Regions from separate parts of the Rossellomorea sp. y25 genome, predicted to be linked through region 3. Evidence: riboswitches for the same ligand, from Rfam matches in the RefSeq annotation. Region 3 holds a riboswitch; each other region holds the start of a gene.

Region 1 (6,743 bases), 520 kb from region 3:
TAAATTCCGTAGATTGCATGGAAATACAATGGAAGGAAGATGATAAAAATTTCAAGGAAATAACGGAAAGGAAGACTTTCCATAAAGTGTGCCGCTTGGTTAAATGATTCTTCCCCACCAGTGGCAAAATGGTTCACGACTAAATGTTGTGTTAAAAATAATCCAACTGGAATAACACCTAGCAATGAATGAAGCCTGCGATAATTAAATTCTCGATTTCCAGCCATGATTTACCCCCCTTAATGATAAAATATGAATTCGTTTTCTAATGCATTTTCTAAGAATGACTAGACGACGATACATATTTTATATTGTAACAATTATGTGACATGTTCATTTTACTCCCAAGGAGTGGAAGCGTCAAGAAAACGTATACATAAATTCGACAATATCGCAAAAATATTTTTAATATATTGATAACAAAAAAGATGAGGTATTGCCTTGTTAAATGTTCGAAAATTCAAATAAATATCAAATAAAAGTTATACCACCAAAATATCCCATGGTTATTTTTTCGAAGTATGGGATGATAATTCCCCTTTTCATGTATATAATAGTTTTATAGAAAGAGGGGATTTACTTGGAACAGAAAAAAGAAGAAGTACATCAACCGTCCGTTCCAATCTTCGGATATGAAATTTTACGTGACATGTTGATTCCAGAAATTTTAGGAAAGCATACACCCGATATTTTATACTGGGGTGGAAAACAGCTCTCTCGGAAATTCCCCCTTCAGTCATCAGAAGAACTGGTATCGTTTTTCGATGAAGCCGGCTGGGGAACTCTTGCACTGCTGGAACAAAAAAAGAATGAGATGACCTTTGAAATAAGCGGACCGGTGATAGAACGACGCCTTTCCTTAAAGTCGGATGTCACATTTAAACTGGAAACGGGCTTTCTTGCCGAACAAATACAGTTACAAAAAAAATGTGTGGCAGAAGCTGCTGACGAACTACATAAACGGAGTCATTCAGTTAAAGTGATTGTAAGATGGGACGAAAAAGATAAAGTAGAATAGTCCTGAACAACATACTTTTAATTCTTTAATAAAGGGTTGCCCCACTTGATGGGGCAACCCTTTTTCACTTGTCCCGTTCTATGCTGCTTTAGTATTATAGCGTGATTTCTTCCATCTTCACCGCGTCCAGGTTAAATGCAGTATGTAGGACGCCTGCCGCTTTTTGCATATTTTTCTCGTCTACCACTGCAGATACTTTGATTTCAGAGGTGCTGACCATTTTCACCACGATGTCATTTTGAGCTAATACTTCGAACATTTCCGCTGCAACACCTGGATTTGAGATCATACCGGAGCCCACGATGGATACTTTGGAAAGCTCACTTTCATGTTCAACATGGGTGAAGCCTAATTGCTCTTTGTTTCGTTCCAGAACAGCGAGGGTCTCCTCCAAATCCTGTTCTTTAATCGAAAATGATAAATTGGTCGTATTCTGATCGGTCTGGCTTTGAATGATAATGTCTACATTCAGATGATTTTTGGCTAAAGTGGTAAACACTGAAGATAGTCCAGTTAATGCGTTACCCAGTCCAAATACAGTGACACGTGTAATTTCAGCTTCAAAGGCTACGCCTCTCACAATTAAGTTTTGTTCCATGCTTGCTTCCTCCTCAATATACGTTCCTTCAACTTTTTCGATACTTGACCTGACCTCTAACGGAATTTGATAATTCTTGGCAAATTCCACTGCCCGTGGATGCAGGACTCCAGCCCCTAAATTAGCCAGTTCCAGCATTTCATCATAGGAAATGGACGGTAACTTTCTTGCCCCTTTAATATAACGCGGGTCTGTCGTATATACCCCGTCTACGTCTGTATAAATGTCACAACGCTCTGCTTTCAGGGCAGCTGCAATTGCTACAGCAGTTGTATCCGATCCACCGCGGCCGAGTGTTGTGATTTCACCCGTTTCTGTCATGCCCTGGAATCCGGCTACAATCACAACTCTCCCGGATTGGAGGTGGTCCATCATCTTTTCAGTATGAATATTGGTAATCCTCGCATTGCTATGAACGGATTCCGTTTCAATCCCGGCCTGCCAGCCTGTAAAGGAGATGGCATCATGTCCTGCTTGGATCAGAGCCATCGTAAGGAGTGAAATGGTCACCTGTTCCCCGGTTGAGAGCAGCATATCCATCTCTCTTTTACTCGGTTGTGATGTAATTTCCCTTGCCAATCCAACGAGGGTATCCGTCGTTTTCCCCATGGCAGATACCACCACCACTACATCATTACCTCTTTCTTTTTCTTCCGCAATTCTTGACGCAACATTTTGAATTCTTTCTACAGAACCTACTGAAGTCCCACCGAATTTTTGAACAATAATACTCACAGCTTCTCCCTCTTTCTCATTGAGTGAAAATTCACGACTCATTTTTTGATGGTGAAGAGTACAATCACAATCATCCTACACGTTCATAGAACAGGTTCTTTTCCAAGAAAAGTTCCTGTGCTGGATAATAAAAAAAGCAATGAGAATAATATCTCATTGCTTTATGAACATACAGCAGAACAAACAAAATAGGTTCATCGGCATTGTGAGATAGCTCTCCAAGATTGAATCATCTTGACAATCCTACATTTCTTAAACGTAGAACCAGCGGAATCAGCATGAGACTGAAACCACTTCGGCGAATCTCCCCTTTTCAGGCATCTCAACGGAGCTCATACTCCTCTTTGCCTGTACTCTTGAAGCTCGCACCTCTATCACCACTTTAAAAAGTGATAATGTTATAAATTTTTGTTAATTATAGCACAGGGGAAATATTGATTCAATGTCTAATTGAAACAATATTTCATTTTATTATTCTTTCGTGAGCTGTATTGAATGAGCATGCGGTGGTTGATTTCCGCTGCAGGTGCTCGCTTTCCGCGGGGAGGAAGTCGAGCCTCCTCGGGCTTTGCCCTGCGGAGTCTCGACCTTTCCTCTATTTCCCGCAGGAGTAAAGTGCCTTCCGCTACAATCCACTCTGTGCTTCTAATGCAACAAAGACTTTATGGGATAAGTGGGAAGACATACTGAATTTGACAACTAATTGCACGTAAACTAAGACCATAATCAACAACACTTAGATTCTAATATCCTTTACTTCAACTTCTCATTCAAAACCTTCGCAACAGCTTCCGGAATCCCTATCTCAATAAACTCCTCCACCGTCGCTTCTTTCATTTTCTTCATGGAACCAAAATGTTTAAGAAGCTGCTTCTTACGCTTCGGTCCGATGCCGTCAATCTCATCCAGGGTGGACTGGAAGGCGCTTTTCCCTCTGAGCTGGCGGTGGAACGTGATGGCAAATCGGTGAACTTCATCCTGAATCCGTTGCAGCAAATAAAATTCCTGACTTCGCTTTTCAAGAGGAACAATTTCCAAAGGATTCCCATACAGCAGTTCTGACGTCTGATGCTTATCGTCTTTCGCAAGGCCGCCAAGAGGAATATCCAAACCTAATTCATTCTCAATGACATCCCTCGCCGCTTCAATCTGCCCTTTCCCGCCATCGATAATGATGAGATCCGGTAAAGGGAGACCATCCTTCAAGACTCTCGTATACCTTCTGCGAACAACCTCCCGCATGGAATCATAATCATCGGGACCCTTGACGGTTTTGATTTTGTACTTTCGATACTCTTTCTTTGCGGGTTTCCCGTCAAGAAACACAATCATGGCAGACACGGGATCGGAACCTTGAATATTCGAGTTATCAAATGCTTCGATCCGGAAGGGAGTATATATGCCCATATGTTCACCAAGACGTTCAATTGCCTTAATCGTTCTTTCCTCATCTCTTTCGATTAGGGCGAACTTTTCTTCAAGGGCCTGCTTCGCATTTTTCTCAGCAAGCTTCACCAGCTCTCTCTTCTTCCCCCGCTTTGGCTGGGTGATTTTCACGTCTAACAGCTTAGCAGCCAGTTCCTCATCAATCACTTCAGGCAAAAATATTTCCTTTGGCTTAAAGTGAATGGATTTTGAATAAAACTGTCCTAAGAAAGTAAGAAATTCATCCTCGGGTTCATTGTATAGAGGGAACAGTGACACATCCCGTTCAATAAGCTTACCTTGTCGTACGAAGAATACTTGTACACACATCCAGCCTTTATCGACCGAATAGCCAAATACATCGCGATCGGTGAAATCAGTCATGGTCATTTTCTGCTTTTCCATCGTCGCTTCAATGTGGAGTATTTGATCACGGAATTCCTTCGCTCTTTCAAATTCCAGATTTTCAGATGCTTCATTCATTTTCACCGTTAGTTGATTCTTAATGTCCTTGTAGCCTCCATTTAAGAATCGGGATATTTCGTCAGTCATTTCACGGTACGTATCTTTGCTCACTTCTTTAATACAAGGAGCAAGACATTGGCCCATGTGATAGTACAAACACGCCCGATCGGGAAGGGTGGAACATTTCCGTAACGGATACAAACGATCCAGCAGCTTTTTCGTTTCATTAGCGGCTCCTACGTTTGGATACGGACCAAAGTACCGCCCTTTCCCCCTTTGAACTTTACGGGTAGTGATGAGCCTTGGGTGCCTTTCGTTCGTTAATTTAATAAAAGGATAGCTTTTATCATCCTTTAACATGACATTGTACTTAGGATCATATTTTTTGATTAGATTCATCTCGAGTACAAGGGCTTCCAGATCAGATGAGGTCATGATGTATTCAAAGTCCTCTATTTCTCCTACTAAGCGTTGAGTCTTTGCATCATGAGAACCCGTAAAATAGGACCGAACACGATTCTTCAATACTTTTGCTTTTCCCACGTAAATAATCGTGCCTTGCCTGTCCTTCATTAAATAACATCCGGGCTGATCTGGTAATAGAGCTAATTTATTGGTTATGGTTGGGTTCATTGTCTCTCTCCCTTCTTGTCCACCCATTTATAGACTGTGATGGTTGAATAAACAGGATCGAATAACTCCTGTGAATGAAATGATTGGACTTTTTCTATTTTTCGATCAAGGTTTTCAATACCCTGTTGTTTAAATCCATTAACCACTGCATCGGTCAGATAGATCTCTTTTTGTGTATGCTCAATGTCTTGAAGAAATTGAGCATACGTTAACACGCGCTTATGTGAGTACGGTACATCAAGATACGAGTATACCCTTGTTTCTTCCCATGTGTACACTATCAGGGGAATTTCATCATTTTTCTCCTCGAAGAATGACGCAGTTTTATATACTGCTGGTGGTGAAGAGTGGTAGCCTGACAACACACTCACACTTGTTCCTATATGCAAAATAAACCACAGGCTCAGGATGATCATCTTCAAGGTACTAAGTTTTTTCATCCATCCAGTTAATAAGAAAAATCCGAGTAATAAGGCCAGAGGTAGAATATGTCTCGGCTTATCAATATTTTGAGCAAATAGGCCCCAGAAAAAATAGGAGCTGAATGCAATCAGGAGTAATGTAACGCCTGTACCAGGTTTCGTCCACCTTCCTCCATTTTTACCCGTAACTAGAAAGAGGAGCAACGTGATGACCACGATGGAAAGTGATTGAGTAAATAATCCGTTCCAACCTATATTGATAAATATATATTTCCCTAATCTATCAAAAAATCCTGTATCGGGCTCTACCGTTCCTCCCCATTCAGTAAAGTGTCCGTCTGTAAACCCAAAGGCAATCTGCAACAGGGTATGGAGACTTCCTGCATTGGCTGCCAAAGCCGATAGCCATACCCCTTGAGAGAGTAGGAGGAGAATCAGATGAAAAGCGATGGCTTTCACTTTTTCTGCACTATTTCCGCTCTCCTTCAAAAACACAAACCAATAGTATAGGATCCCCACACCAAAACCGATATAGGATAACCGGATTCCCATCAAGATGGCGAATAAGAGAATGGGAAGAACAGCCGCATCCTTCGTCTTCAGTATGACAGCCCTGTGCAGGCTCCATAAGTACCACCATAACACTGCGATAGCGGCACCTTCGCTCATTGCTTGAACGGTCATCGTGCTCGGATATGAAAGGGAAAATAGGAAAAGCGTCGCAATGATGGCCTTTTTTCTCCCAAGGTAATGGCCGAATAGCCAATAAACAGGAAAAATCGAGCTAACCATCAATATCGTATTAAAAAGCTGAAGCGATAGAACCGGGTCATCGATAAAGATGTGAACCATCATTCCCCCGAAAATAAAAAAAGGATACCCTGGAAAATGAGGCTGCATCTTCAATAAATCAAATTCGATGACTCCGAGAGCATAATCGACTTCGTCCCAGCTTGAAGCATAGGGCGGAAGCAATATAAGTCTGTATATAAAGTACAGGCTGAAAACAACCAGTATACTAATCAACCATTTGTTCAAATGTTTATCGGTCATTGATTTTCTCCTGTTTCTCTCCAAATAAAAACCAACTCAGTTTGAAAACCTTCTTAGCCTATTGTAAGGCTTTCTAAGAATGGTTTCCAATCATGAGTTGGTTCAGGGGGATTTAAGCATTTATTGAATTCACATTATCCGATTTTTTGATTGTCTTTTTCTGTTGTTCGATCCCTGCAGGCACGGACTTCCGTTTAAATGGGTTAATGAGTTTATCCGTTCGGATCAGGTAAATCCATAAGAATACGAATCCGAAGTAGAACCAATAGGCAAGCACCTGTTCGATCGTCGGGTTGTGGCTATAGCCGAACATTGCCGCCATGAACAGACCGACTTGACCACTGATCAGAACCTCATTACCTGTGTCTCTCTCATAGTGAAGCTCATCTTGAAA
Region 2 (6,743 bases), 2.0 Mb from region 3:
ATTTTATCAACGCCGTATTCAAATAAGGGTGCTTTCTCCGTTTCTTTCTTTTCACTTTGAGCAGTGACGTCTTTCCAGAATGTTACTGCCTGCTTTTTCTCGGCAGAAAGAGCCGCTCCATTAATGCTTTCCAAGTCTCTCACTTTCTTCGATCCTTTTGGCGCCGGAGCTGCTGAGAAAGTCTTCGCCTTGGTTTCCTTGTATTCTACGATGACAGGTACAGACGCTTGATTCTTATCATCATACCCGTACTCAATCAATTTCGTAATATTAAATAAGTCTTCATCCATTTTACCTGCAGCCATATAAGGCATGGCAGAGTTCGGGAATACGAAAGTGTCGTCTTTGATGGTCATGACCCTGACACCTTCGCCATTCTTGTCAGCAGCCTCCACGTTGATGATTTGTTTGCCGTTTTCCAGAGTGGATACCTTGACCACATCACCTGTGATAAGGGTGACGGTGTGCTCCCCCTTGATGGCCGTATTCACATCGACTGTTGACTGTGTGGGATCAGCATCTTTGGAAGAGACACTTTGGGCATCCACTTGAAACATAGTGCCTGAAATCATCGTAGCGGCAATCGATCCAACGAGAAGTGGTTTCAAGTTAAGCTTTTTCATGAACATTCTCCTATTCTATTAAATGTTGATGGATTCTTAAAAGTTGACTCTTGTTGGGGAAAAAAATGAAGAAGGTATGTAGTCCTACTAAAATGATTTAAAGAATGAAAGACTACTAGAATGCAAATCAATCATCACCTCCAAATAAAGATCGTTTTTTGAAGTTCTGAGGATGTGATAGGTAAGGTATCTTGAAGTCGTGTAGACGCTATGTGGTTAATTGAATTGTAAGTCTAAGTCCGTCCCTTTCTCAATTGGGGTTATTTTTCGGGAGTAGGGAACTAGCCACAAAGAGAATGGTGGATTACATTCAACTTTTTTGTGAATATTGACACATTTTTTTGAGCATTAAATCTAAATAGAAAGTGGTGAAATCGAGTAAATTGAGAGGACGGAACAAAGAACACATTCTGTGAGAGAAATGAAAGGTCCTTCATTAGTACAAACGCATCAGCATCTCTCCATCCGTCTTAAGTCCCCTAAAAATATATAATAGAAGAGATCAAGGGAGGATAAATAGAATCAGCAATACATGAGGCTTTACTCGTTCATAAAGTCGAACATCTTAATATTAATCACTCGGGGCATGATGTCGCCGAGTGAAGTTCATCATCTTTTCATGCAGCTCTGTGAAAAAAAGGATAAATAGAAAAAGAGCAGGCGGAACCACAAAGGGTTCAACCTGCTCCTATTTTGCATTAATAGAGACTTTCCGAACGGGATATTAGATCCATCATTATGTCCCAACTCGTGTGAAATAGCTAGTTGAAAAATGAATGCGTAGAGGTCACTTGAATGATGAATGACTAGTTATCAGTTTACCTGTCCCCTTGTCCTATCTACGCTACCGATTCTATGTCTTTCCTGCCGGCAATGGTTTTTTTCTTAGTAAATCGTTCGACCAGCACGGCTACTGCGTTGTCTCCTGTTGCGTTCAGTAACGTAGCCGGAATATCGATTATAGTTGAGATCACCGCTAATAACGGAAGCACTTCCGGCGTCAGCCCGTAGGCGGCGATGATGAACATTTCACCAATCAGTCCTCCTCCAGGGATCCCCCCCATGACGATTGCGGTGATAATCGCGACCAATACCGCTATAAGGTACGTATCAAGCCCTTCAAAAGGAATGCCCAGAACGCCAAATGCAAAGACGATTTTCAAGATGGCCCCCATGGCCGAGCCGTCTTTATGAATCGACGCTCCAATAGGAATGACCGTTTCTCGAACGGCATTGGATACCCCCATCTTTTTCGTTGCATCCAGATTGGCAGGAATGGTTGCCACTGAGCTTTGTGTTCCGATTGCGGTTGCCGCAGGTAAAAGGTTATGCTTCCAAAAGCCTCTCACCCCTCTTTTCCCTCCTGCCACAAAGGCATAGAAGGAGAAAACCACTACAAAGTAAATCACCGCTATCACTAAATACAATAGGAAAGAACGCAAATAAGAAGATAGTAAGCTTGCCCCGAACGTTCCTACTAATGTAGCAAAATAGGCAGCCAGACCGATTGGGGCATAATACATGATATACGATACCAACTTCATGCTCACATCGGCCCCTGCCTGTAGGATTTTTTTCAATGGCTCTGCTTTTTCCCCCAGTCGATTCGTGGCAAATCCGAGTGCCACTGAAAACAAGATAAGGGGCAGCATATGCTCCCGTGTAAATAATTCAATGAAATTATCCACAGTAAAGGTTTGGACGATTTGGTCCCCCAATTGGATGTCTTCTGTTTCAACTGACTAGTCCAGACTGATGGTAATACCTTCCGTCGGGGAAAAAACCTTCACTCCCACAATCATCAACACAGACGAGATGATCGTGGTGATCAGGAATATCACCAGCATACTGCGCATGATTTTCTTAAATTGACCTTTCGATTCCAAATTGGCGATCGCCGATGAGATCGAAAAGAAAACCAGGGGTACCACGATCGTAAAGAGGAGATTCAGGAAGATATCTCCCAAGGGTTTTAACATTTCTGCTTTCTCTCCCATGGTCAGTCCGATAATGGATCCTATGATAATGGATGCGAGTAGTGTGATGGCTAATCCGTACGTTTTAAATATGTTTTTCATTCTATGTTCTCCTCTTCATTATGATTGTAAGGTGGATTATTCTTTACCGGTCATTCCGAACTAAATCAGCATACGATTCACGCTCGATCACGACCCGTGATTCCCCATCCTTTACAAACACAACAGCCGGTCTTGGAATCCGATTATAATTACTCGCCATGGAATACCCGTAGGCTCCTGTACTGAACACGGCCAGAATATCACCGTAATTCGTCGGTGGCAGCATCAGGTCCCAGATCAGCATGTCACCGGATTCGCAGCATTTCCCGGCAATACTCACAAGCTCCGTGCATTCCTCATGGGGACGATTGGCAAGCACCGCATGGTATTTCGCCTGATAGAGGGCCGGGCGAATATTGTCCGTCATCCCCCCGTCGATCGCGACGTACGTGCGCACATCGGGAATGATTTTCTTCGACCCCACTTTATACAAGGTCGTCCCAGCTTCAGCCACCATGCTTCGTCCCGGCTCCACCCATACTTCAGGGAGCGGATATTCATTCTTGGTGAAATAGGTCTTCACACTATCGGTAATGCCCTTCACATACGTTGGAATCGGCAGGGGCTGGTCTTCTTCCGTGTACCGGACACCGAATCCTCCGCCGATATTCAGCACCGGTATAGTCACATCAAATTCGATCCGGATCCGCTGCAGGAAATCTGCCAGTACTTGAATCGCCTGATCAAACCCTTCCCGTTCGAAAATCTGAGATCCAATATGTGAATGCAGACCGAGTAATGAGAAGTACGGCTTGTGGAGAGCTAACTGAATCGCCGTATTCGCCTGTCCGTTGGAAATGCTGAATCCGAATTTCGAATCCTCCTGTCCCGTCGTGATGTACTCATGGGTGTGGGCTTCCACACCTGGCGTGACCCTGATCAGGATCTGAACCTGCTGCTCACGCTCCTTGGCCAGATCATGCAGCAGTTCAAGCTCTAGGAAACTATCGACAACAAAGCAGCCGATTTTAGCCTCAAGTGCCATGAGTAGCTCCTCTTCTGACTTGTTGTTCCCATGAAAATGAATACGCTCCGCTGGAAAACCTGCCTCAAGGGCCGTATACAATTCCCCGCCGGATACAACATCCAGTGATAACTCCTCCTGCTCTGCCAGGCGCACCATCTCTTTACATAGGAACGCTTTACTCGCATATGCCACCTGGAACTGCAATCCGCTTTCGTTGAAGGCATTACGGAAAAGTCGGGCATTTTCACGAATCATTCCTTCATCGTAAACCATTAAAGGCGTGCCATAGGTCTCCACCAACTCACCCGTGCTCATTCCTCCGATTTCAAGATCTCCACGAACATTCACATCAACTGTACTCATATCCTTTACTCCTTTTGACTCTCTCTAAAAAAACACAAAAAAACCGTATGAAGCGATGCTCATACGGTTTATCATCAAAAGTTTTGGAAACATAATGAAGACTATGTATTAACATCTCTTCAATAGTTCTCCACAACTTTTTCATTGTGACAGTCCAACATTTCTTCAATGCTGGCCCAACAAAAAATAGAATTGGCTATTTTCTGCTTCGGCGATCTGCCTTTCCCTTCTTATCCCGGAATCCATTATTCTCAAAGAAGATACTCATCATACTCGCGCCTCTATTATCAGAGAGTGACGTATTATTTTGTTTGAATTACTATACCACTCTCTTAAAATAGTTGTCAATTGGTTTTTGAAAGAGAAATAGGCAAAACCCCCGGAAGTAGCCCGGGGATTTCGTGGATCATTTTATTTCAGATTGATTTCGAACGGTTTCATTTTGACCGGCTTATCATTTCTGCTCAATGTCTCGAATGGGACAATCAGTGAGTAGTCCTCAAGGTTGGCATCCTGAGGCAATGTAAACGTGGATTGATAACGGAGAGTATCCTTATCCACTGTTTTCGTTTTAGCACTTCTGATCATATGATTCAGCATCTCATTATAATCCAGTTCATCCTTCGCATTTCTTTTAATATCTTTTGATGGGATCACCTGAACGAATTGAGCAAAGCTCTTTAATATGTCATATTGGAATTGTTTCTCTTTGATATGATCAATGGTGAAATCGACTGTCACCTTCCCTTTTGCGTTTTGGATATCTTGTACCGTGACCTGATAACCAAAACGAGGGCTCTTCACCTGGAATGGAGGTGAATCCTTCAGTGAGTTGATGCCGTCTTCATCTACTCGCTCCATATCAGCCTGGACTTTCAGCGACTGTGCTTTATCACTGAGTTTACTCGTGAACAGCTCCCTGACAGTCTTTTGATAATAACCGTCAATTTCTTTGATATTTAGTGTCTCTGCACTGGACTTTGATAACCGGTTCCCTAAGTCATCAAACACAATCAGATTTAACGTATCCTTCTCGGACTCCACCGAATAGGTATACTCCAGCGTAGTCGTAGCTTTTCCTTTAGTGACAGATGTTACTTGCAGCTCAAATTCCCCATTGGGCGATTCTGTCCTTACATCTGTTTTGATCTTTTCAGATGGAATCCTCTTGACCGGTACATCAAAGGTCCAGGTACCGTTCACATCTGCCATATGGGTGAACGTTAACGGAAGCGTGAAGTTTTCCGGCGGTTCTTTCCCATCCCGGTAAAATTCGATCGAGCCTATGAACTCATCCCCGTCTTTTTTAAGACCCGAACTTCCCGATCCCCATTGATTCTGATCCTTACCGTCGAAGAGATGATAGCTGTAGCCGCTCACCGGACGATTCCCTTCGTCCATATGTTCGATGGAAAGGTCATCACCCTTCGCCTTGAAGGTGACTCCGATGACGTTCCCGTCATAATATGTGCTTGTGATTGTCACATCGACGCCGTTGGAAGTGGCGGCCTGATTAACTTCCGTCACTTTATCGCTGAAATAGAGTTCTTTTCCGACATCCGAACCGACTTTTTCATAAATGGCACCCAGTACAGGCAGTTTGGCCAGTGCATTGTTCACAGGTGAGAACAGGAAGCCCGATACGAGTACCATGGAGGCAGCAGCGGTGGTAAATGCGGCACTTATCTTGACCGTTTTTTTCCGGACCTTTTGTTTTCTGCCTTCTTGGATTCCTGTTGAAATTGCCTCAAAAACCTTTTCTTTTGGTACCTCGATGCTGTTCATTTCTTCCTCAAACCATTTTTTGTCCATACTGATTCACTCCTTCCAGCAGCATTCTCAATTCCAGCTTCGCCCGGTGAAGATACGTCTTGACCGTCCCTTCAGGCGTACCCATCGTATCGGATATCATCTTGATCGACTGACCCTGGAAGTAGAATAAGATAATGACGGTTTGATAGTGCTGATTCAAAGACGCCATGGCCGTAATCAAGTCGATCCGCCCTTCTATATCCGTTTCTTCTGAGACGAGAGTGTTGTCTAGAAACTCATCCCCCGTCAGGACCAGTCGGTTTTGTTTCTTCAACATGCTGTATGCCGTATGTATCAGGATCTTGATCAGCCAGGTGCTGAAATACTCTGGGTTCTTCAAACGGGCTATCGAGGTGAATGCTTTACAAACCGTTTCCTGCACCACGTCGAGAGCATCCTCTTTATTTCTTACATATAGAAATGCCGTCCTGTACAGCTTCTCGCTTTCTGAGTGGATCAGCCTTTCAAATGCCTGTTCATTCCCTTTGATTGCTCTTTTTACGAGTTTCACATCCATTGATTAACCTCCTGTCATTCATTAGAGTCGGGTGAGGCGGGAAAAGTTTCAAGGAATTTTTTATGGGGTGTCATGCGATGTAGACTGAGGGTAGTTACCATTTATTTCAAAAAGACGCATAAACTATGAAAAACGACGCAATAAATTTGAAATCGACGCAATTACTTCGATCATGACGCAATTCACCTTGAAAATGACGCAATCATGGACGATTTCGACGCAATTAAGTAGGATGGGGTCATCCTCCACCAAGATTGAATGAAAATGATCCAAAAGCCAAAGAAAGGTTGAAAAATCCTTTTTTATCTTCCATCGTAATGCTTTTCACTAAAAAAAGCTTATCCGTCTCGATAAGCTTCAATCCGCCCGTCCCGTATAGATCA
Region 3 (6,743 bases):
CCTAAATAATTCTGACTTAGGCAAAGAGTGAAACGCTTTCTAGATCGTTCATCTTATGTAAAAAAAGCCATCATCAATATACTTCTTTTGTCACTTTATCATACTAAAAAAGCGAAAACAAGCATGTGATACCCTATTACCATTTATTGATGATTATGAATCCCGGTGAACGATACAAACTAGAAGTAGGCCCCTAAAAATGGAGGGATTATTTTGTACAAACGATTGGTCTTTACCTTTGTGGCTTTTTGCATGTTCATTAGTCCTTGTCAAACCTTTGCAGCAGAAAAGCTGACAGATGAACAGATCCACACAAAGAGAATGGAGTTATTCCAGAAAAGCGAGGCACTTACTCAAATTCCCTGGTACTATCTCGCTGCCATTGATCAGTACGAGAGGAGTCTTCGGTTTGCCCGTAAAGATCGGGAAAAGCCCTCTTCTCTTATATCGATTTATATGGAGCCAGAAAAGTGGGTCGGCCCTCTAAACCCTAATCCGGATGATGACAATCCCGAAACAATCGCTCTATTCAATGGAGTGGGCCGGGATGGAGACTTCGACGGTAAAGCGAGCCTGAAGAGTGATGAAGATATATTGGCAGCTTTGACAGAGGTAATATTGCGGTACGGAATTGACCGGGATAATTTCAAACTTGCTCTGTGGGACTATTACAAACGTGATAAAACGGTCAGTATCATCATGGGAAATGCAAAAATTTATAAGCAATACGGTACAATCCATTTAAACCAGAAAGCCTTTCCCCTTCCCCTCAGGTTCAACTACAGTTATCGAAACACTTGGGGTGATGCCCGTGGTTGGGGAGGAAGACGAATTCACGAAGGGACGGACCTCTTTGCTGATTATGGTGCACCTGTAAGAGCGACATCGTATGGAATCATTGAGATGAAAGGATGGAACCGATATGGAGGCTGGCGGATCGGGATACGTGACATTAATAATACGTATCATTACTTTGCTCACCTTAGTGGTTTCTCTAAAGATCTTCACGTAGGACAAGTGGTTGAACCCGGTATGGTCATAGGCGGTGTTGGGAGCTCGGGATATGGACCTCCTGGAACATCGGGAAAATTCCCTCCCCATTTGCACTATGGGATGTATAAGGATAACGGCTTGACGGAGTGGTCCTTTGATCCATACCCTCACTTACGAATGTGGGAACGACAAGACAGAATCAAAAGCAAAAAACGTTAAAAAAGCAGACAATGGTTATCCCATCGTCTGCTTCATCTTTTTATACCTGTTTTTTGGATTTGGATTTGGAAACAGCGTTCATGATACTAGCTGCTAATCCACCCCAGATGATGACCATCCCTACAACCATCATTGCAATAGCGCTACCAGTCATATTAGCTTACCTCCTTATAGCTCTCAGCTTCTGTTTTTGCATGCCAGCGTTTAAAGGAGAAAGCAACACCGGCGAGGATCGCGAATCCTGCAACAAACCAACCACTGTAAAGAATGAAGGCATCCGAGTAACCACCGTAGTTTCCAGTTTCAGTTTCAAATTCTTTTAGTAGGTTCATTTTGAATAAACCGAACATCATCCATCCAAGGACGATTGGTGTGATGACACCTAAGCATATCTTCCACCATGCACCAAGCTGGATATCAGAGATTCCATTGGCGTGGGATTGAAATGCACCTAACTTGCGTAAGAACCAGGCAATTACTACAACTTCAACTAATCCGGCGAATGCTACACCAAACTGATTGATAAAGTAGTCTGCCGCATCCAGGAACAGTAATCCACCTTGAGTCGCAAATAAGATAGAGATGATTGCAGAAAGTCCTCCACCGAATAGGACGGCTTTTGTACGGGAAACCCCGAACTTCTCAGAAACACCTGCTACATACGTCTCTGTAATCGAGATAAGTGATGACAGCCCTGCTAATACCAGGGAAGCGAAGAACAAGAATCCGAATAATCCGTTAAGGGCCGGGAATTCATTAATGATTTGCGGGAATACCACAAACGCCAATCCAACTCCCCCGCTTACTACTTCCTGAACACCTACACCTTGAGATTGAGCCATGAAACCTAAAGCAGCAAATACTCCAATACCTGCTAATAATTCAAAGCCCGAGTTACTGAATCCTGTGATGAACGCGTTATTTGTAATATCCGATTTCTTCGGAAGATAACTCGAATACGTAATCATGATTGCAAAAGCGATTGATAAACTGAAGAAAATCTGTCCGTATGCTGCTACCCATACACTTGGATCAGCAATTTTGCTGAAATCCGGTTTGAAGAAAGCGTCCAGACCATCCAATGCTCCAGGTAATGTTAAAGCGCGAACAACAATGATTAAGAATAAAATAACTAGTGCCGGAATAAAGATCTTATTCGCTACTTCGATTCCTTTCTTTACACCTTTGAAAAGAATTCCTAATGTAATCACCCAGACCAATACAAGTGGAATGAATACTCCAGGAACGATACTGCCCGTTTGACCAGGATCAACCGTAAGCTTTAAATAGTCATTGAATAAGAATGACTCTGTATCCTTGCCCCAACCTAGATTGAAAGAAAATACACTGTAGGACATCGCCCACGCGATAATGACGGCATAATAGGTAGAAATAACAAATGCAATTAACACCTGCCACCAGCCAAGCCACTCTGATTTCCTATTAAGACGGAAATAAGATAGCGGTGCTGAGCCACGGTACTTATGACCTAATGTAAATTCAAGTACTAATAATGGAATTCCCGCTGTTAGAAGAGCGAATAAATAAGGAATAAAGAATGCTCCTCCACCATTTTCATACGCTACTGCCGGAAAACGCCAAATGTTTCCCAAACCGATTGCTGACCCGACGGCAGCTAGAATAAATCCTGCTCGTGTTCCAAACTGGGCACGATTCTCCATATTGGTCCCCCCTAGTTCTTTTCAACTACCATATTAAGGTATTTGAAATTTTTATATTTTCAGATTATTTATAATCTAAAGTCAGTATAGCTAGTTCCAGGACAATTGTCAAAGCTATTTTTAAGCCTACAGAGAGATTTTTTCAAATTGGGACAGGTACTATTTCACTATATGAATTTTGTCGAAACATGAAGGATTAATGATTGGAAAGGTCGAGGGGGATTTCTTGATACCACCATGGGTTTTAATAAATACCCTGACATCAAGTGAAAATTGCATAAAAAAACCAGGAGCCGATGAGCTCCTGGTTCTTCATTTCATTATTGTTCTGATACAGCCGGTTTTGCTTTTTCACCAAACAGAAAAGCGAATGCCAGGATTAAAATAATCACAACTCCTAAACCAAGTAACGTGCTACCAGTGAATCCCAGTACAAGGTATCCAATTGAAGCAGCAACCGCTCCGATCAATGCATATGGAAGCTGTGTGAGAACGTGATCGATATGATTGCTTCCTGCTCCAGTTGAGGAAAGGATCGTCGTATCTGAGATTGGAGAACAGTGATCTCCCAATACGGATCCAGCTAAAACGGCTGCCATAGCAGGCAATAAGATACTTACATCTGTCGCTGCTGCAATTTCCCCGGCGATCGGCAGTAAGATACCAAACGATCCCCAGGATGTCCCTGTGGAGAACGCCATGATTCCGGCAACTAAGAACAAGATGACCGGAAGTGCCTGCATCGGTAAGCTGGATTGTTCAACCAGACCCGCAAGATACGTACCTGTTTGCAATTGATCGATCAATGTTACGATCGTCCATGCGAAGATAAGAATGTAAACGGCTGGCAGCATGGATTTGATTCCTTCCACTACTGCTACTCCAACGGCTTTGCCTTCAATTCCTTTCAAGCTGACTTGACGAAGGAAGAAGATCAGCGCAACAAGGAGACCGAATAATCCACCATATAATAAAGATTTCGTTACATCTGTATTTTCAAATATCGGCAGGATGTCAAATGATCCGACGGCTTGATACCCTGTCCAGAGCATCATTCCGATTGTACCGATGACCAGAGCCACGATTGGCCAGACAAGATCTCCTACTGATCCTTTCGAGCTTACAGGCAGATCATTTTTCAATTCGCCTGGAATCTCTTTTTCAGGGTCATAAAGGGCTCCTGTTTCAAGGGCTCTTACTTCATGCTCTTTCATTTTTCCGAAGTCCAAGCCTTTAGCAGCAACCATGATCACAAGAAGGACAGCTGCCCAGACGTAAAGGTTCATTGGAATCATTTGAACGAATGCTGAAAATGCTGTGTATTCAGTGATGCTGTGTGCAGCAAGAATCGAACCGATAATCCCGATAATGTACGCTCCCCAGCTTGAGATTGGTGAAACGACACAAATCGGTGCCGATGTGGAGTCAATGATATAGGCTAGTTTTGCACGTGAAATTTTGTGGCGATCCGTAATGGGTCTCGAAACCTGTCCTACAGCAAGGGCGTTAAAATAGTCATCAATAAAAATTATGATACCTAAAACGGCTGCAAGAAGCTGTGCCCCTTTTCTCGTTTTCACACGTTTCATAGCCCATTCACCAAATGCGCGGCTACCGCCGGAAATGTTCACAAACGCCGTGATCACACCAAGAATAAGTAAGAAGAAAATAATATAGACATTCCAGGTGTTGAGTGCTCCATCTGCGACAAAGATGCCTTTAAAGGCGTCCCACATAAAGCTGAATGTTTTTGTAATTGAGAAATCTGCTAACAGAAAGGCAGACGCAACGATTCCTACTCCGAGTGAAAGTAGAACCCGTCTCGTAAGTATAACCATAAGAATGGCTAAAAGGGGTGGTAATAGTGAGTAAATCGTGTTTTCCATAGTGTCCTCCTCCTATTTGATAGGGGGGAACCATCGTAGCATGACAGAGGATAATAAAAAAAGGCAACGATAGAGAAACTATCATTACCTTAGTAAGTAATTTAAGTGCTCCATCACGATCTGTAGCTCCCCATTATAGAGATTCCCCTATAATGACAGTGTTATCCTTCTTCAAGATAACCCCAGCAAATACACCTTCGACATGCATATTTACTTCGGCAAAAGTTCCCTTTCATCTGTTCTCCCAGTTGTCATCCTCAAACAGCATACTCTTGAACCCTGCGCCTCTACCCCATCGGACTGATGATGTGGTGTGTTATTAAATTTTCTTTATTAATATAACAAACTATCATTCTTTTGACAACTTTTTTTCCTGACTAATTTGTGGGAATTTCAATGGATGGGCTGGATTCACCTCCACCATTGTTATAAAACTGTGGTACATCCAGGTGAACGGTACCCATGGCAACCAGGATATCCTGCTTGATGGTTTCCGTTTTCGTTGCAAATGGAATGATGATCTGGACATTGACTTCAAGCTCGACAAACACTTTTACAACAGCATTATTGATCCCAAATTGCTCTACTGTCGTTTTAATATCGGAACGGACATCCCCGATCGAATGAAAGCGAATGGGCACTTTTGGACCCAGATTACCGAGTAACACGTTGTTGGTCGCCTGACCAAGAGGCACCGAGTAAGTGATGCCCTTCGCTGCTTTAGATTTCCCTTCATCGATTTCCACTTCGGTAATAAATTCCAGGTTTTCTAAATTTCCTTCCTCTGCTTCCTGCAGGTTTTGCTGTACTAAGTTTGTGATTTCTGCCTGAACCCGGTTGATTGTCTGAGTATTGTATTTAAATGAGACAATATCGCCTTCTGTATTCTTCACTTCTTCCGTTATATCCGAAATATCAAGAACATCGGCAATTTTTTTGTTAATTGCTTTATTGATAACTAACGTACCGATCCTGCTGGTCTGGGTCTCAGCATAAGCAAGAAGTGTCGGTTTTAAACCTTTATTAATGATCCACAACCCGAATCCAGTAGATATCATAAAGAATAGAATCGTAATGATCATCACATATCGAAAAGGTAGCGGCCCTCCTCTTCGGGGTTTGTATGTTTTAAACTTTGACAAAAAAATCCCCCCTTACAAGCTATTTGTATGCACAGTAAGAGGGGTTTAACGCAAAAAAATTATTTAATTTTTAGAGATTGGGGTTCATAATCCGGGTCAAACCCGGTAATCACCTTATCTAATTCCGTGCTTAAATCAATGGGATAAGGGGTTTGTAATTCCTGTCCGTCTTCTTCGATGATCCGAATCACCGGTCGATCCGTTACCCCTTTATTTTGATCTGTCACTATTCCTTTTCGGCCATCATTCAGCTCCACAACCATCCCATTTGGATAGATGGCAACAGAAGACCTGAAGGCTCCGATTACATTTGTATCAAACAGGGTGCCGCTGCCTGCATATAATACCTCCAACGCTTGATGTGGAAGCATGGCTTTCCGATACACACGATTAGACGTCATGGCGTCAAATACATCCGCCACTGCAATGATTTTTGCAAACGGATGAATATCCTCGCCTTTGATTCCCCGTGGATAACCGGATCCATCAAGCCTCTCATGATGCTGATAAGCGCAATGAGCAATGATCAAAGACACAGAATGAAGCTGTCTCAGAATCTCAAAGCCGTGTTCAGAATGCTTCTTAATTTCAGAGAACTCGCCTTCTGTCAGCTTACCTGGCTTCAATAGAATCTCCTCTGGTACCAGCATCTTACCGATATCATGCAAAATCGCTCCCACCCCTAACTGCTCGAGCTGTTTAGCAGAGAGCTTAAGTTCAAGACCAATTGAGAGCGTATACAATGTAACATTAAATGAATGATGAAAAATATAGGAATCATATGTGAAAACATCTGTCAAAATGGTTAGGAGATCATGATT

The links. Region 3 has a riboswitch for lysine ahead of AAEM60_RS19205 (Na+/H+ antiporter NhaC family protein). Riboswitches for the same ligand answer to the same signal wherever they lie in the genome.
Region 1: linked by a shared signal. The riboswitch ahead of AAEM60_RS16660 (aspartate kinase) and the one ahead of AAEM60_RS19205 (Na+/H+ antiporter NhaC family protein) in region 3 are both predicted to bind lysine.
Region 2: linked by a shared signal. The riboswitch ahead of lysA (diaminopimelate decarboxylase) and the one ahead of AAEM60_RS19205 (Na+/H+ antiporter NhaC family protein) in region 3 are both predicted to bind lysine.

The regions. Positions count from the first base shown of each region.
Region 1 is NZ_CP145886.1:3,269,102-3,275,844, forward strand. Features, by position in the region: gene AAEM60_RS16650 (succinate dehydrogenase cytochrome b558 subunit) at 1-227, opposite strand, end outside; gene AAEM60_RS16655 (YslB family protein) at 581-1,018, shown strand; gene AAEM60_RS16660 (aspartate kinase) at 1,113-2,351, opposite strand; lysine riboswitch at 2,555-2,733, opposite strand; gene uvrC (excinuclease ABC subunit UvrC) at 3,105-4,874, opposite strand; gene AAEM60_RS16670 (nucleoporin-interacting protein) at 4,871-6,349, opposite strand; gene AAEM60_RS16675 (FTR1 family protein) at 6,462-6,743, opposite strand, start outside.
Region 2 is NZ_CP145886.1:1,123,310-1,130,052, reverse strand. Features, by position in the region: gene AAEM60_RS05620 (S8 family serine peptidase) at 1-623, opposite strand, end outside; partial or broken gene AAEM60_RS05615 (dicarboxylate/amino acid:cation symporter) at 1,463-2,701, opposite strand; gene lysA (diaminopimelate decarboxylase) at 2,745-4,031, opposite strand; lysine riboswitch at 4,147-4,323, opposite strand; gene AAEM60_RS05605 (DUF4179 domain-containing protein) at 4,443-5,843, opposite strand; gene AAEM60_RS05600 (sigma-70 family RNA polymerase sigma factor) at 5,824-6,360, opposite strand; gene AAEM60_RS05595 (XRE family transcriptional regulator) at 6,718-6,743, opposite strand, start outside.
Region 3 is NZ_CP145886.1:3,793,003-3,799,745, forward strand. Features, by position in the region: gene AAEM60_RS19190 (M23 family metallopeptidase) at 253-1,212, shown strand; gene AAEM60_RS19195 (methionine/alanine import family NSS transporter small subunit) at 1,253-1,366, opposite strand; gene AAEM60_RS19200 (sodium-dependent transporter) at 1,368-2,894, opposite strand; gene AAEM60_RS19205 (Na+/H+ antiporter NhaC family protein) at 3,215-4,780, opposite strand; lysine riboswitch at 4,896-5,078, opposite strand; gene yunB (sporulation protein YunB) at 5,158-5,922, opposite strand; gene AAEM60_RS19215 (HD-GYP domain-containing protein) at 5,982-6,743, opposite strand, start outside.